4 regions of the Lysinibacillus sp. NPDC093712 genome follow, and region 4 is predicted to be linked to each of the others. Evidence: riboswitches for the same ligand, from Rfam matches in the RefSeq annotation. Region 4 holds a riboswitch; each other region holds the start of a gene.

Evidence for each region. Region 4 has a riboswitch for S-adenosylmethionine ahead of metK (methionine adenosyltransferase). Riboswitches for the same ligand answer to the same signal wherever they lie in the genome.
Region 1: another riboswitch for S-adenosylmethionine. It lies ahead of ACQKNX_RS25055 (bifunctional homocysteine S-methyltransferase/methylenetetrahydrofolate reductase); the one in region 4 lies ahead of metK (methionine adenosyltransferase).
Region 2: another riboswitch for S-adenosylmethionine. It lies ahead of ACQKNX_RS22135 (methionine ABC transporter ATP-binding protein); the one in region 4 lies ahead of metK (methionine adenosyltransferase).
Region 3: another riboswitch for S-adenosylmethionine. It lies ahead of metA (homoserine O-acetyltransferase MetA); the one in region 4 lies ahead of metK (methionine adenosyltransferase).

The regions. Positions count from the first base shown of each region.
Region 1 covers NZ_JBNNUU010000015.1:27,464-31,852, forward strand. The annotation lists gene ACQKNX_RS25055 (bifunctional homocysteine S-methyltransferase/methylenetetrahydrofolate reductase) at 1-1,637, opposite strand, end outside; SAM riboswitch class I at 1,730-1,829, opposite strand; gene ACQKNX_RS25060 (protoporphyrinogen oxidase) at 1,955-3,343, opposite strand; gene ACQKNX_RS25065 (protoglobin domain-containing protein) at 3,659-4,389, opposite strand, start outside.
Region 2 covers NZ_JBNNUU010000009.1:82,504-86,892, reverse strand. The annotation lists gene ACQKNX_RS22165 (acyl-CoA dehydrogenase family protein) at 1-71, shown strand, start outside; gene ACQKNX_RS22160 (hypothetical protein) at 214-381, shown strand; gene ACQKNX_RS22155 (arsenate reductase family protein) at 641-994, shown strand; gene gcvH (glycine cleavage system protein GcvH) at 1,076-1,456, shown strand; gene ACQKNX_RS22145 (hypothetical protein) at 1,697-2,038, shown strand; gene ACQKNX_RS22140 (thioredoxin family protein) at 2,052-2,363, shown strand; SAM riboswitch class I at 2,419-2,523, shown strand; gene ACQKNX_RS22135 (methionine ABC transporter ATP-binding protein) at 2,608-3,636, shown strand; gene ACQKNX_RS22130 (methionine ABC transporter permease) at 3,626-4,294, shown strand; gene ACQKNX_RS22125 (MetQ/NlpA family ABC transporter substrate-binding protein) at 4,357-4,389, shown strand, end outside.
Region 3 covers NZ_JBNNUU010000001.1:1,033,163-1,037,551, forward strand. The annotation lists gene panF (sodium/pantothenate symporter) at 1-1,419, shown strand, start outside; gene ACQKNX_RS05455 (nucleotide excision repair endonuclease) at 1,524-1,895, opposite strand; SAM riboswitch class I at 2,214-2,324, shown strand; gene metA (homoserine O-acetyltransferase MetA) at 2,429-3,364, shown strand; gene ACQKNX_RS05465 (GerAB/ArcD/ProY family transporter) at 3,448-4,389, opposite strand, start outside.
Region 4 covers NZ_JBNNUU010000002.1:1,039,133-1,043,521, forward strand. The annotation lists gene ACQKNX_RS12575 (gamma carbonic anhydrase family protein) at 1-240, shown strand, start outside; gene metK (methionine adenosyltransferase) at 603-1,799, opposite strand; SAM riboswitch class I at 2,054-2,172, opposite strand; gene pckA (phosphoenolpyruvate carboxykinase (ATP)) at 2,375-3,961, shown strand; gene ACQKNX_RS12590 (alpha/beta hydrolase) at 4,065-4,389, shown strand, end outside.

The DNA.
Region 1 (4,389 bases), on a different contig from region 4:
GCATCGTCAGATAGTTTGATACCTGGTACTTCATGGTGTAAAAACTCAGCGCTCTTATAGCTCGTTACTGGCATAATACCAATATAAATTGGTGCATCTAAATGCTTGGTTGCCTCATAAATTTCAATGATTTTTTCTTTCGTATACACTGGTTGAGAAATAAAGTAATCTGCACCATGCTCTATTTTTTTCTCTAGTCGAGCTACTGCTCGGTCTAGTACACGTACGTTTGGGTTAAATGCTGCCGCTACAGAGAAGTTTGCCTTTTTACGAAGTGGCTTTCCGGAAAATGAAATACCGTCATTCAACTGTTTAATCAGCTGGATTAGCTCCATAGAAGATACATCATAAACGCTTGTGGCACCCGGGAAGTCACCTACCTTAGTCGGATCTCCAGTAACCGCTAAAATATCATGAATGCCTAATGCATTTAAGCCCATCAAATGTGACTGTAATCCAATTAAATTACGGTCACGGCACGTTATATGCGTTAACGGTCGGACAGCGTGCGTCTCCTTCAATAACGCACCCATTGCCACATTACTAATGCGGGGCGATGCGAGTGAATTATCTGCCATCATCACTACATCAGCGCCTGCTTCATATAATTTTTTCGCACCTTGAATAAAGCCGTCAATTTCTAAATGCCTCGGTGTGTCTAACTCCACGATAACCGAACGCTCGCGCTTTACCTTCTCATGCAGGGGCTCATACGTCGCAGGCTCTGCTTCACGTACAACCTGTACTTTTTCAGGCTTAGCTAACTTTTCTTCAATAGGTGTTAACTCTTCTAAATATTTTTTTGCTGCAGCTATGTGCTTTGGTGTTGTACCACAGCAACCACCGATTAAACGAACACCTTGGTCAACCAGTGCAACTGCGGCACGACCAAAATAATCTGCTTCTGACTCATATACGACACGCCCATCCTCTAAATCTAGCAATGATGCATTTGGATAGGCAGACATAAATGCTTTTTCAGGAAGCTCAACTCCTTCAAATGCTTGAATTGTATGATGCGGTCCTAAACGACAATTTACGCCTACTACATCTGCACCAAGAGCCTCTAGCTCGTGCAATGCTTGATTTAATGCCATTCCATTTTGTAACACGCCTGGTTCATGCATCGACACCTGCGCAATAATTGGTAGCTTTGTTTTGGCACGTAACATTTTCAATGTTGCACTTAACTCTTCGAAATCATAATACGTTTCAAGTAAAAGGCCATCTGGATTGCCTGCAAGTAACACATTTGCTTGCTCTTCAACTGTCGATAAAATTTCCTCTAACGTTGCATCACTTTTACGAATACCACGGATGCCCCCTATTGTGCCCAACACAAATTGTCCGCCATCTGCTGCGGCACGTTTCGCAATCGTGATTGCCGCTTCATTGAACTGCTGAACTCGCGATTCTAAACCGTAGCGTGCTAATTTAATTGCATTAGCACCGTAAGTATTTGTCTGAATCACATCTGCACCAGCAGCAATATATTCTTTATGGATTTTTTCAATTAACTTCGGTCTCTGTACATTCATTTCTTCATGGCAGTACTCCAAGCCGTAGCCATATAATACAGTACCAATAGCACCATCTGCAGTTAACACATGTGTTTTTAACTTTTCTAGCAATCCCATAAAACGTAACCCTCACTTTCTTTGTTTCCAAAAATATAAAAAGCCTTCTTTTACAAAAAAAGAAGGCTTTAACGAATCGTAATTGTTTTTCCTTCTCATCTTCGACCAAAAAGGTCTTCTGGATTTAGCACCTGACATAAGTTGGTTGCTGAAGCTTCATAGGGCCAGTCCCTCGGCTTCTCTCGATAAGAATGTAGTATGAATTTTTCAAATAATTAAAAGAATCATATCGTTTACAGGCGATAGAGTCAAGACTATTTCACTTAACAAAGGAGATTTCTCCAGAAAAATATCAAATTTCCGCATTTATTTTACGGTTATACTAGTTTTTCTGCAAGCTCTTCGCCTATTTTTTTGCCATTTTGAATACAAGCACCAATGCCTACTCCGAAATAAGAACAGCCTGCAATCGATAAATTTGGATACCTTTCTGCAAGCTCAGCTGTTAAGCCCTTCAATGCCTCATGATGCGCTAAATCGTATTTTGGCATTTGGTCAATCCATTTCGCAACATTAACTACAGTTGGCTTTCCATCAATTCCTAAACTTTTCTTTATATCGTCTAATGCAACAGCAGCTAGTTCTTCATCTGTCATCTTACGTAATTTTTCATACGCAGGATTGATGCTCTTGTAAAAGAGTCGTACAAGCAATTTACTATTAGCAGATGTATGCTTCCATTTTCGACTTGTCCAAGTTGCCGCATTGCATTGGACATTTGAATTATGTGACACAATAAAGCCCGTTCCATCTGCTGGTAGCACTGCATCCGGTACATCAAAACCTAGGTAAATTGTTATGGCAGAAGCTGTAGTAAATTCCTTAAAATAATGATCTAACGATGGGTCCTGTAATAAGCTTTGCACCGCTTCATTGGGCAATGCTAGAACAACGTGATTAGCCTCAAGCTTTCTACTATTTGCTAATGTAATTGTATATTGCCCTTCATGTTTCTTTACATTTGTTGTTGCTACGCCTTTAATAATTTCTACTTCTGTTAACGTTTCTTCAAGGCGATCAATTAGTGTTGATAAGCCTTTTTTAAACGAAATAAACTTTTTATTGGAAGCTTTCATAAATTGTTCGCGATTTGCATCAAACCCTTTGATGATGCTACCGTATTCATTTTTATAATCGATTAAGTACGGCAATGTTGAAGCAATCGAAAGTTGATGTAGGTCACCAGAATATACTCCTGCTAATACTGGCGCTATTTGATTTTGCACAAGTTCTTCACCCAAGTAATACGTTAAAAACTCCCCTATTGAGCTTTCTTTAGTAAATCCTTTATTCGGCATCTTTAAGTCCTGTAATGCGATTTGCTTACCAGCTTCTGATACAAGCGTACTTGCTTCCAGAGATGCTAAACTCATAGGAATACCGAATGTTGAATCAGCAGGTATTGCATGTAATTCGTCGTTTGTATAGATATAAGATACTCCTGTTTCGTTGTACACTAGCTCCTGTTCAAAATTAAGCTCCTGTACTAGCTCCATGACACCTTTATGACGAGCCACAATTGAATCAGCGCCCGTTTCCATTATAAAACCATGGTCATATGCGGAATGTAGCTTTCCACCTAAGTATGCATTTTTTTCAACAAGTACTAGGTTTACATCTATTTTTTTCTCCAATACTTGACGTTGTAGATAATGCATCGTACATAAACCTGTTATCCCGCCGCCCAATACAACTATTGTTTCCATGAAGAATCGCCCCTAATTTCTTTATTTATCTCCTATTAGTATAAACTGTTTTTGCAAACATTTACGTTCAACCCATTACAAATTTAGCAAAAATGAAACAATCAAAAATAAATAGATGAATACTGCCGTTGATTGCGCTACGGGTAAATTGTTTGAGTGCCTGGCACCCTTAATAAAAATCCACTTTGTTTTCCGTAAAGGAGGGCAAGAGCACAAAGACGATAAAGCTCCTATCCTACCTGCGGAAAGCAAAGCGGATTGTAAATTAATTTTTATTTAGAGGACATTTAAGCCCCATTTTATGAAATCATTAAATTAGTTTAAGTTTTGGGCAACATTTGCTAATTTATCTGCTGAATTTGTGACTTCATTAAATGCAAGACCAAGCTCATTAAGAATCTGAGCCACAGCGAGCACTTCTTTTTCCATGCGATCATTTTGACACTTAGCTTGTGTCATAGCATCTAAAATTTTGTTAAATTGCCCCTCAGTTTGAGCCATGTTTTCCTCACCTGACGCAACTTCTTCCTGAATATGACTAAGCGTGTGGGCAAGCTTATCCGTTCGCTCCGTCGTTTTTTCTAATAATTTAGCTACAGATGTGACAGATTCCTTCGTTTGACTAGATAATTTACGAACTTCATCCGCTACTACACTAAAGCCTTTCCCCGCTTCTCCAGCACGAGCTGCTTCAATAGCTGCATTTAAAGCTAATAAATTTGTTTGATTTGCAATGTTCGTCACAACATTCATAATCGCTTCCATTTCCTTAGACATTTCTGTCAATTGCTTAATATTGTCTGTAATATCATCTACTGATTGAATAATGTTACACATATTTTTTGATTGATGTTGTAGACGTTCCCGACCTTCAATCGCCTGACTTTCAGCTAGCGTACTGACCTGTAATGATCTTTTCGCCAATTCCTTAATCTCATGTGATTGATTATTTAATTGATGGAATGAGGCATTTGTTTCTTGAGAAATTGCAGCAAGCCCCTCTGAAGATTCCACGATTTTTCTCTCAACTGCCTCTTTCTCCCGTT
Region 2 (4,389 bases), on a different contig from region 4:
CTTATAACCTGATTGCTAAAAAGCGTGAAGCTTCAGTTAAACTAATCGAAGCAGAAAAATTCATCGTATAATATAAACTTTGACCTAGTTACTTGCTATAGGATAGTTAAGATTAGAGTGTCGCCAAAAGGCAACGAGAAAATCATTCTTGTTGCCTTTTGTTATGTGGGTGCCAGGCACTCAAACAATTCTGAATTTTGCTAGTAGATATTAATGGAAGACGAAACAGGCCGCGTGCTAGCGAGGGTTACGGCTTACACTGTGCCCGCGGAAAGCGCAATGGATTTTTACGATATAGGAGCTGACATTATGCCAAGTGCCCATGCCAAAGTGTCAGGCACACAAACAATTCTAACTTTGCATTTTAAGACTACTAAGTAAAAATCCACGTAGACTCCTGCGGGAACAGCACAGAATGTAAGACGTAATAGACCGCCCGCTAGCGAGGGTTACGGCTTACACTGTGCCCGCGGAAAGCGCAATGGATTTTTACGATATAGGAGCTGACATTATGCTAAGTGCCCATGCCAAAGTGTCAGGCACATAAACAATTATGAAATTAACCAATAAATGTTTCGTTTTGGCTCATACTAGTTATGATGGTATACTACAGGAAATGATAGCAGAGGAGCCTATAAATATGATTCAATTTATCCATTACCCTAAATGTACAACTTGTAAAAAAGCACAGAAGTGGTTAAACGACAATGGCGTTTCATACGAAGAGGTACACATTGTTGAACAACCACCTACGAAAGAGCAAATAAAAAGTTATTGGCAAGCTAGCGGACAGCCACTGAAGAAATTTTTCAATACATCTGGCATGAAATATCGTGAACTTGGGTTGAAGGATAAACTGGCGGAAATGCCGGAAGATGAACAGCTCACACTACTTGCTTCTGACGGTATGCTAATTAAGCGACCAATTGTTACTGATGGAAAAAAAGTAACGTTAGGTTTTAAGGAATCAGATTTTGAACAAGCGTGGAAATAACAGCTTTAATCCTTGTTTTTATGAAAGAAATATGGCACACTGAAAGTGAATATATTACATATTTATGGAGGGGTTTTTGGCATGAGCACACCTAAAGACTTACGTTACTCTGAAGAACACGAATGGGTAAAATTAGAAGATGGTAAAGTACGTATCGGTATTTCACATTTCGCACAATCTGAATTAGGAGATATCGTTTTCGTTGAGCTTCCACAAGTTGGCGACGAAATTAAAACAGATGATCCATTTGGAAGCGTAGAATCAGTAAAAACTGTTTCTGAATTATACGCACCCATTTCAGGTACTGTAGTTGAAGTAAATGCAGATTTAGAAGATAGCCCTGAATTCGTAAACGAATCACCATATGAAAAAGCATGGATGATCGTTGTAGAACCTGCTGATGCTTCAGAAATTGAAAGCCTTATGACTGCAGAACAATACGAAGAAATGATTGCAGAATAAACAAGCCTATAATAGAAAAACGTCGGCATACATACCGGCGTTTTTTATTATATAGCACGAGGTATTAGTTGCCTTGACTCTGCAAGTAAACGATAGTACAGTGACTCACCATAAAATGTTGTCCAAATTGCGAAGCGACATGTGAAAATGATTGTTAACATGTAGATCTATACATCGTGTGGAATCCTGTAATTGCGATGAATTGTTGTAGTAAATAACTGTCTAAATGGGGGTGGCGCGATGTTCGAAGGGAAATGTTTAATCGTGGAAGGCCGTTCGGATAAGCTTCAAATAGAACCTATTTTGAGTGAAGATGTTACAATACTTTGTACGAATGGTACAATTGGTGTGCATCAATTAGAAGAATTACTCGACCCATATGAGGGCTGTGAGCTATATACATTTTTTGATGCAGATGCATCAGGAGATAAACTACGAGCATTAATGGACAGACATTATCCTGAGGCGGAGCATTTGCGGACAATGCCTACTTATAAAGAAGTAGAAACTACACCGAGGAAAGTGCTTGCGATGATTTTATTGCGCGCGCATTTTTCCATCCATAATGAATATATTTTGTAAGGTTGCGTGAAAAATGGAAGAATGGTCAAAAGAGCAGTGGGAAACGGCTGTAAAATCTGGTGGAAAAACTGCCTTTTATTTATATACACCGATGTGTGGAACTTGTGCAGTTGCATCTAAAATGATGGATATCATAGAACAGTTACTGCCACAGTTGAAATTAGGTAAGGCAAATATTAATTTTTTAGAGCAAATAGCTTATGATTTTCAAATCGAAAGTGTACCTTGTTTACTCGTTAGCGATGGAGGAAAAGTTATAGAGAAGGTTTATGCATTTCAATCCGTACCATTTTTATACGAATTGTTAAAAAAACCAATTGACTGAACTTTGCTAGCATGGTAAAGTAACAACTATATTAAAAACTATTAAATATATCGAACTCTTATAAAGAGTGGCGGAGGGAAGTGCCCTATGAAGCCCGGCAACCATCACATATGTGAAAAGGTGCCAAATCACTCAAAGATTTTTCTTTGAAAGATGAGAGAACGGTTTAGCGTATAAAATACGTGACCCCTTCTACTTGTCTATGAGTGAAGGGGTTTTCTATATGAGAAAAGGAGTATTCGCTATGATACAGCTTCAAAATATTACGAAGAAATACAAAACCGCAAATGGCGAATTAACTGCTGTTAAAGATGTCAATCTTACGATTAACAAAGGTGAGATTTTTGGCATTATCGGCTATAGTGGCGCTGGTAAAAGTACGATGATTCGTTTATTAAACGGTTTAGAAAAGCCGACAACAGGTTCGGTGAAGGTGAACAATCAAGAATTTTCATCTATTAAGGGCCAAAAGTTGCGTGATGCTAGACAAAAAGTAAGTATGATTTTCCAACATTTTAACTTGCTTTGGTCAAGAACAGTTGCTGAAAATATCGCTTTTCCACTTGAAATTGCAGGTATAGCTAAGAGTGAGCGAGACGCACGTGTGAAAGAACTTATTGCACTTGTTGGTTTAGAAGGACGTGACAAGGCGTATCCATCACAGCTATCAGGCGGTCAAAAGCAACGTGTTGGTATAGCACGAGCACTTGCCAATAATCCTGAAGTGCTGTTATGTGATGAAGCTACATCGGCACTCGATCCAGAAACAACAGATGCAATCCTTGATCTGCTTGTCGACATTAACGAACGATTAGGTTTAACGATTGTATTAATTACCCATGAAATGCATGTAATCCGCAAAATCTGTCATCGTGTAGCAGTAATGGAAGCTGGAGAAATTGTTGAACGTGGTGAAGTATTACAAGTGTTCCAAGCACCACAAGCAGCGATTACTAAAAAATTCGTTTCGCAAATTACCGATACGAAGGAAACCCAGGAGACAGTCGCACAACTTAGAGTAAATTATCCAACGGGACACCTTGTTAAGCTTGTCTTTGTTGGTGAAAAAACAGAGCAACCTGTTATATCGCATTTAGTAAAACAGTTTGATGTGGAAATTAGTATTGTCCATGGCAATATCTCACAAACTAAAAATGGCGCATACGGTACTCTTATAGTGCAAATTGATGGCACGGATACAAATGTAGCAGCTGCACTAAATTATTTAAATACAGTTGAAGTACAAACGGAGGTGATTGCAAATGCTAACTAGTCTCTTTCCGAATGTCGACTGGGAAAAAATGTGGACAGCCACATATGAAACACTTTATATGACCACTCTTTCAACAGTCGTAACATTTATACTTGGTTTAGCCATTGGCACAATCCTCTTTTTAACGAGTCCAAACCAATTGTGGGCTAATAAAATCGTTAACTTTTTAACAGGATCGGTCGTTAATATCTTCCGTTCAATACCATTTATCGTGTTAATTATTTTACTAATACCATTTACGAAGTTTTTACTTGGGACAATTCGAGGAGCAAACGCAGCCCTACCAGCACTTATTATCGGTGCTGCACCATTCTATGCACGAATGGTATTAATTGCATTACGAGAAATTGATAAAGGCGTTATTGAAGCCGCACGCTCGATGGGTGCTAAAACGTCCACAATTATTTGGAAAGTACTAATTCCAGAATCATTACCGGCACTTATTTCTGGGATTACCGTAACGGCTGTAGCACTCGTTGGGTATACGGCAATGGCTGGAATTATTGGTGCTGGCGGCCTAGGAAACTTAGCCTTTTTAGATGGCTTCCAACGTAATCGCCAAGATGTGACATTAATGGCAACTATTTTGATCTTAGTAGTCGTATTTATCATTCAATGGATTGGCGATATGATTACAACAAAAACAGACAAACGTTAAAAAGGTTAACCCGGTTTTTACCGCTAACATATTGTTTGAACAAATAAAGGGAGTGTATACAAATGAAGAAGTTATTAGCAGGATTATTTTTATCA
Region 3 (4,389 bases), on a different contig from region 4:
TTCATATTTTTAATTATCATTTTTGGAATAGGGATATGGGCGAATAAACATGTCCGTTCATCGAACTCGTTTTTACAGGAATATTTTCTTGGTGGTCGTGAAATGGGAGGCTTTATTCTAGCAATGACCATGATTGCCACGTACGGAAGCGCAAGTAGCTTTATTGGTGGACCAGGTGTCGCTTATAATAAGGGACTTGGATGGGTACTGTTAGCGATGGCACAACTACCTGCGGGTTATTTTGTATTAATGATTTTAGGCAAGAAATTTGCGATAATCGCTCGCCGTTATCAAGCGATTACATTAATTGATTTCTTACGTGAACGCTATAACAGCCATGTCATCGTGATTTTATCTGCAATTAGTATTATTGTCTTTTTATTTTCTGCGATGATGGCACAGTGGGTAGGTGGAGCGCGCTTAATTGAATCATTAACTGGTTTAAATTATACTGCGGCACTCTTTATTTTTGCAGCGTCGGTATTAATTTATGTTATTATCGGGGGTTTCCGAGCTGTAGCTTTAACGGATACGGTACAAGGTTCGATAATGGTAATTGGTACTGTTATTTTACTAATTGGGACAATCGTTGCAGGTGGGGGAATCGATCAAATTATGACATCCCTTGTTGCAGAAAATCCAAAACTAGTGACCCCATTTGGTGCAGAAGGAGAACTTACTCCGTTGTATGTCTCTACATTTTGGATTTTAATAGGAGTTGGCGTAGTTGGGCTACCTCAAATTGCAGTTCGTGCTATGAGCTATAAAGATTCGAAAAGTATGCATTTAGCGATTATTATTGGTACCATCGCCATTGGGACAATTATGTTCGGTATGCACCTAATTGGTGTACTAGCGCGTCCAGTAATGCCAGGCATTGAAATTGGCGATAAGGTAATGCCACTACTAACGTTAAAAGTTTTACCGCCATTTTTAGCGGGTATTGTTTTAGCAGCACCAATGGCAGCAACAATGTCTACGGTTAATGCGTTGCTTATGTTAGTTAGTTCAACAGTCGTGAAGGATATTTATTTAAACTACGTGAAGCCAACTGCCAACGATGGAGAAATTAAGCGCGCCAGCTTCATTGTAACTACAGTAATTGGTTTGGCGGTCGTTGTATTTGCGTTAAATCCACCAGACTTACTTGTGTGGCTCAATTTATTTGCATTTGGCGGCCTAGAAGCTGTCTTTATTTGGTCAGTTGTCCTAGGGTTATATTGGAAAAAGGCTAATAAATACGGCGCTATTGCTTCCATGATTACGGGCATGACGTTATATATTGTGATTGATCGTTTTTATCCGTCAATCTTTGGCATGCATACAGTGACAATCCCAATAGTGGCTTCATTCATTATTTTTGTCATCGTAAGTTATCTAACAGCTAATAAATTTAAAGATGAAAAAATATTTATTTAAATATCAAAATACCTTGGGAGGACAAATCTCTCAGGGTATTTTTCATTTTTGAAGGTAAAAAGAAAAGAAAAACCGCTAGCATGTTTTATGCTAACGGCATTTTTTTAATAAAATACTTTTTCAAGATTATATTTTGCGCGGAATGTGTTAATTGCATATGTTTCGTAAATTTCACGTTCCATTGGATCATCAATTTCATATACTTCAATTTTGAAAATTTCATCACGGTATTTTTTCATTGGTGATACATTATCTTCAAAATGTTTTTTAATGCGTTGACGAATTTTACGCGCTTTCCCTACAAATAATAGCTCGTTTTTTTCGTTGTAGAATAAGAAAATGCCACCATTTTCGCGAGTGATTTTATGGAAATCAATAAAACCATGGAATGGCGGAATTTCTACATCCCCAGGTTTTAATACTTGCTCACGTTGACGAATTACTAAGTCTGGTTTTGGGAGTTCAATTTTAATCAAAATATTCACGTTCCTCTCTGTTACTAAAGGTATATGTTAACATAATACCTCTTTGATTACCATTACGATTTATTTGTACAAAAATCTATTTACAACACTTTGCTGTAATCGGCTGTAAATTGTCATTTGTTTGTCATCTACGTCGGCTAATAGATGTTAAAAATGATTTTACCCGTATTTACGTAACTTACAAAAGCTTTAGGAAGAATTGATAATAGTGTTCAACAAAAAATATGCTTCCATTCATTTAAATACTAAATATTCTATGTATTATTGAAATTCTTAATTGTTCATGATACAATTCTTTTTAATTAAATAATCTTATCAAGAGAAGCTGAGGGATTTGGCCCTATGACGCTTCAGCAACCTCTAACAATTGTTAGAAAGGTGCTAATTCCACCAAAGGATTTATCCTTTGAGAGATAAGAGTGAACGTGATAATTATCCTTCTCATTCTTGCTCCAAAGGAATGAGGGGGATTTTTTAATTTTATTTAGATAGAGAGAAAAAATTAACGAAAAGGGGAATGCAACATGCCTATTAATATTCCAAAAAACTTACCAGCTGGAGAACATTTACGTGGGGAAAAAATATTCGTAATGGAGGAAGACCGCGCCAAAACGCAACAAATTCGTCCTTTAAATATTTTAATTTTTAATTTAATGCCAGAAAAAGAAAAGACAGAGCTACAATTACTGCGATTACTCGGTAATACACCATTACAAGTGAATATTACATTTTTAAATACAGCAACACACGAATCAAAAAATGTTAGTAAATCGCATTTACAGCTATTTTATTCGACGTTTAAAGAGATTCGCCATCGTCGCTTTGACGGTATGATTATTACGGGGGCTCCTGTTGAAAAAATGGCATTTGAAGAAGTGAATTATTGGGAAGAAATCTCAGAAATAATGGATTGGTCCGTGAAAAATGTTACGTCCGTAATGCATATATGTTGGGGTGCACAAGCTGCACTATATCACCATTACGGTATCGGTAAATTTGAACTGCCGGAAAAATGTTCTGGCGTATATTCACATGTAATTACCGATTTAACAGTCGATCTAGTGCGTGGCTTTAGTGACTTATTTACAGCGCCACATTCACGCTATACATCGGTTTCCATTGATGAAGTACGTAAGCACCCAGATTTACGCTTACTGTCCTATTCAGAAGATGCTGGCGTCTTTATCGTGCAGTCAAAGGATAATAAAAACATAATGATTACAGGTCACTTAGAATATGACGCGACAACATTAGCTGATGAATATTACCGTGATGTTGAAAAAGGAATTGATATTGCTATACCTGTTAACTATTTTCCAAATAATGATCCTTCTATTGAGCCAATTAATACTTGGCGAGCACATACGCATTTACTATTTTCGAATTGGCTCAACTATTATGTATACCAAGAAACGCCGTACGAATGGGACTTTGTTGATGAAATTGAATACCATATTTAATTTAGAACTAGTAACATACCGTTTTATAATTAGAAAAACCACATTTCTCATTAAAAGTGAGAAATGTGGTTTATATTGTTAACTTATTGTGATTCGGACGAGTTTGGTTTGTTTGAATCTTGCTGTGTGTTTGAATCTTGCTGTGTGTTTGAATCTTGTTGTGCTTTTGAATCTTGCTGTGCCTTCGAATCTTGCTGCTCATCTGTGGTGCTTTGCTTGGCTTCTGTCTTTTTAATTTTTCGAATTTTTGCGACTATTAGTAAAAACAATGGAAGTAAAACTGTTAATAATCCTGAATACAATGGCCAAATCTTCTGATTATAATTATTAGAATGCACAATATTTGGATGAGCAATTTGAGCCATTGCAAACATACACATTCCAAGAGGTAAAATGAGTGGTCGAGGATCTTTTATTTTCAAAATTTGCCCTAAGCCAAGTACCGTTGCATAAAAATAAATAAATGTCCGAATGTAAATCGATATAATCCACATAACAGCCATAATAATTTCAACACGCTGAAAAAAATTGCCTATCGAAATTCTTTGAGCGAGCGCATAGCTTGGAAATGTCTTACTAGATGTATTAGTTGGGCCAAGAACGAGTGTTGAAAGGGCAATAATGAGGATTAATACGATTCCTCCTATCAGTGTGCCAATATAATATCCTTTTTGAGCCGATATTTTTACATTGACTCCAGAAGGGAAAAACATAAGCAATACAACAAGCGGGAATGAAAAAAGACTCATAAAGGTAAGTACACCGACTAATAATGATTTTGCGTTTGTTTCATAGACTGGCATTATATTTTCAATATTGATTTGAGGCGAAATACAAGTAATAAAAATAATAAAAATTAACAAAAATATTGGAAACAATATTTCCACCGAACGAGCAAAAACTTCAATCCCTAAATACGAGGCGAAAACGATAATAATCGTAAATAATACAGCAAACGACAGAGTAGGAGTTTCGGGCATCACTTCGGTTTGCATAAAAATCCCGATAAAATATAGTAATTCGCC
Region 4 (4,389 bases):
AAAAATGCATTAATAGGTATGGGATCAATCGTGTTGGATGGGGCAGAGATAGGAGAAGGTGCATTTATTGGTGCGGGTAGTCTTGTACCTCCAGGTAAAGTCATTCCTCCTAATTGCTTAGCATTAGGTCGTCCAGCAAAAGTTGTACGTGAATTAAATGCTGAAGATAAAGAAGACATGGAACGTATTGTTAGAGAATACGCTGAAAAAGGTCAATATTACAAATCTCTTCAAAAATAATGGATGCCCTAAAAATACGTAGGCTGCGATATAGGTGTAAGTGCTCTAGTAAGAAACAAAATTATATAGGATAAAAAATAAATTCGCGATTTCCTTCCAAGGTAAACGGAAAGACGCGAATTTTTTGCACGCAATTATGCCTAGGCATAATTGCGTCCAGATTTTTTACAGTCAGCTCTAAAAGCTTCCTTAGAAAATCTATGACATCCGCCGGGGCCTTTAACTTGCTTCAGCATTCAAATCCAACCTTTAAAAGTGGGGTATGAATGCTGAAGCAAGTTAGAAAGGGGCCTTTAAGTAGCCCCTTCAATACAACATTTGCTTATGTTTACCACATATACGAATGCTCTTTACAAAATAGCTTATAGACTAACTTTTTCTCTTAATGCATCTGCCTTGTCCGTATTTTCCCAAGGCACATTTAAATCTGTACGACCAAAGTGACCATAAGCAGCCGTTTGTTTGTAAATTGGGCGACGTAGATCTAGCATTTTAATGATGCCTGCTGGACGTAAATCAAATAGTTCGCGAACCCATTTTACGATTTCGCTTTCGCTTACTTTTCCTGTACCAAATGTATCTACTGCGATTGATACTGGTTGTGCTACACCAATGGCATAAGCAAGTTGGACTTCAGCACGTTCTGCTAAACCTGCAGCAACAATATTTTTTGCCACATAACGAGCAGCATATGCAGCTGAACGGTCTACTTTTGTAGCGTCCTTACCAGAGAATGCTCCACCACCATGACGTGCATAGCCACCGTATGTATCAACGATGATTTTACGACCAGTAAGTCCAGCATCTCCTTTAGGCCCACCAATAACAAAACGACCTGTTGGATTGATAAAATATTTCGTCTGAGCATCTAATAATTCAGTAGGAACTACTGGTGCTATTACGAACTCTTTTAAATCTGATTGAATTTGCTCAAGTGTCGCTTCTTCATCATGCTGTGTTGAAATAACAATCGTATCGACACGAACTGGGATGTTGTGTTCATCATACTCAATCGTCACCTGTGTTTTACCGTCCGGACGTAAATATGATAGTTCACCTGATTTACGTACTTCTGTTAAACGACGAGCTAATTTATGCGCTAAACTAATTGGTAAAGGCATTAATTCAGGTGTTTCGTTACAAGCGTAACCAAACATTAATCCTTGGTCTCCTGCGCCAATAGCTTCAATATCTGCATCAGTCATAGAACCTTCACGCGCTTCTAATGCTTGGTCTACACCTTGAGCAATATCTGGTGATTGTTCACCAATTGCTACTAGTACTGCTAAGTTTTCAGCATCAAAGCCATATTTGCCGCGTGTATAGCCGATTTCTGCTACTGTATCACGCACGATACCTTTAATATCTACATAAGTAGAAGTAGTGATTTCTCCTGCTACTAATACTAATCCTGTTGTTACAGTTGTTTCACACGCTACACGTGCATTTGGATCTTCTTTTAAAATGGCATCTAAAATGGCATCCGAAATTTGGTCACAAATTTTGTCGGGATGTCCTTCTGTTACACTCTCTGATGTAAACAATCGACGGTTTGTCATTTGATTTTCCTCCTATTACTCTTACAAATAGCATTTGCGAAATTAATACGGTACTCATTACCCATGTCAAGTTCGCTCCTGAAGGATAGAACTTTCAAGCCGTTGTTGCTTTTAACATGAGGATTTCGAAAGATCCGTCATTATAATAAGGAAAGAATTGTATATACTTACCTTTACATTCATTATGAAAATAAAAAAAATCCTTTTCTCACGTCTTTACATGAGGAAAGGAATAATGACTTCGTAACCTTTCACTCTTATCGTTCAAGGGTTTTCCCCTTGCATCAGGTTGGCACCAGCGCATGTCGTGAAATAGTTCATGCAGGTTGCCGGGTTTCACAGGGCCTGACCCTCCACCAGCTCGGGATAAGAGTATCCGTTCAATTCCTCATCTTACGTAAAAGGTCGAACGTTGTCAATTATTTTATGACTTTTTGTTGAAAGTTATTTAAAACACGAAAATAATTTTTGAATTAGTATAGATTATTAAAGCAATTGTGTTATACTATTTTTGAAATTAAGAAAAACTCCCTCAAACTCAAGGGAATATTATAAAAAAGGATGGTATTTAATCGATGAATTCAGTAGAAATTGCAAACGAACTGAAGGAATTATTAAACGGCGGGAACATTAACGTTCAACTTTCAGTACCACAATTAGCGGAAAAAGCTACATCTCGTGGTGAGGCTATGTTAACAGTAGATGGCGCAGTTCGTGCAGAAACTGGCAAATACACTGGTCGTTCACCTAAAGATAAATATACGGTAGAAGAAGAAAGCACAAAAGATAAAATTGACTGGGGTAAAGTAAACCAACCAATTTCTTCGGAAGTGTTCGATAACTTATATGTAAAAGTAGTTAAATACTTAAAAGAACGTGACGAATTATTCGTATTCAAAGGTTTTGCTGGTGCTGACAAAGATTCGCAATTAAGCATCCAAGTAATCAATGAATATGCTTGGCATAATCTTTTCGCCCATCAATTATTTATCCGTCCAACACAAGAAGAATTAGCTTCTCATGTTGCTGACTTCACAGTTATCTCAGCTCCTAACTTTAAAGCAGATCCAGCTATCGATGGTACATCTTCTGAAACATTCATTATTGTATCACTTGAAAAGAAAATCATCCTAATCGGTGGTACTGAATATGCTGGTGAAATGAAAAAATCTATTTTCGGTATTATGAACTACCTATTACCACAACAAGGCATCCTATCAATGCACTGTTCAGCAAACGTTGGTGAAGCTGGCGACGTGTCATTATTCTTCGGTTTATCTGGTACTGGTAAAACAACTTTATCAGCTGACCCTGACCGCAAATTAATCGGTGACGATGAGCACGGCTGGTCTGACAACGGCGTATTCAATATTGAAGGTGGTTGCTATGCAAAAACAATTAACCTTTCTGCTGAAAAAGAACCTGAAATCTATAACGCAATCCGCTTCGGTTCTGTACTAGAAAACGTAGCTGTAGATCCTGAAACTCGTGTTTGTGACTACGATGATGTTTCATTAACAGAAAATACACGTGTTGCTTACCCAATCCAATATATTGAAAATATTGTTGATCCATCTGTTGCAGGTCATCCAAAAACAATCGTCTTCTTAACTGCTGATGCATTTGGTGTGTTACCTCCAATCAGTAAATTAACAAAAGAACAAGCAATGTATCACTTCTTAAGTGGTTTCACATCTAAACTTGCAGGTACTGAACGTGGTGTAACAGAGCCAGAACCAGTATTCTCTACATGTTTTGGTTCTCCATTCCTTCCACTTCCAGCAACTGTTTATGCTGAAATGTTAGGTCAAAAAATCGATGAGCATGGCGCACAAGTATTCTTAGTAAACACTGGCTGGACTGGTGGCGAATACGGTACAGGTAGCCGTATGAAGCTTTCTTACACTCGTACAATGGTACGTGCTGCAATCGATGGTAAACTAAACAACGTTGAAACGACTCAAGATGCTGTATTTGGCTTACACATTCCTACAGCCGTTGAAGGTGTACCTTCAGAAGTGCTTAACCCACGCGATGCATGGGCAGACAAAGCTGCTTATGATGTAAAAGCTGCTGAACTTGCTGGTCTATTCAATGACAACTTCAAGAAATTCTCAAATGTTTCTGAAGCAATCACTAAACTTGGTGGTCCATTAAAATAATAATGCGGCTAAGGGAACGATTTATTCGTTCCCTTTTTTTTACCCGTTTTTATAAAAAATACTCTTCAAATTTTTATGTTTTGGATAGTATTGGAGGATACATATGAAAAAAAAATACAAAATACTAGTTGGCATCATAGTTTCATTATTTGTGTTGTTTATTGGAGCTGGATTTATTGCAGGCAATTACTTTTACAACTTGGCGTTAAATCCACAATCTGATAAATCAGCCGTTCTTGATGCACCGCATAATTTAATTGATTCTAATCCGAATGAAGTGAAAGAGAAAGAGGCTCGTGAAACATGGTTTAACAGCCATTACGAAGAAACAACGATTCAATCCGTAGATCAACTAAAACTACATGCCTATTCCATTAAAAATCAAAATGAATCAAACAAATGGGCAATTATATTTCATGGCTATTCAA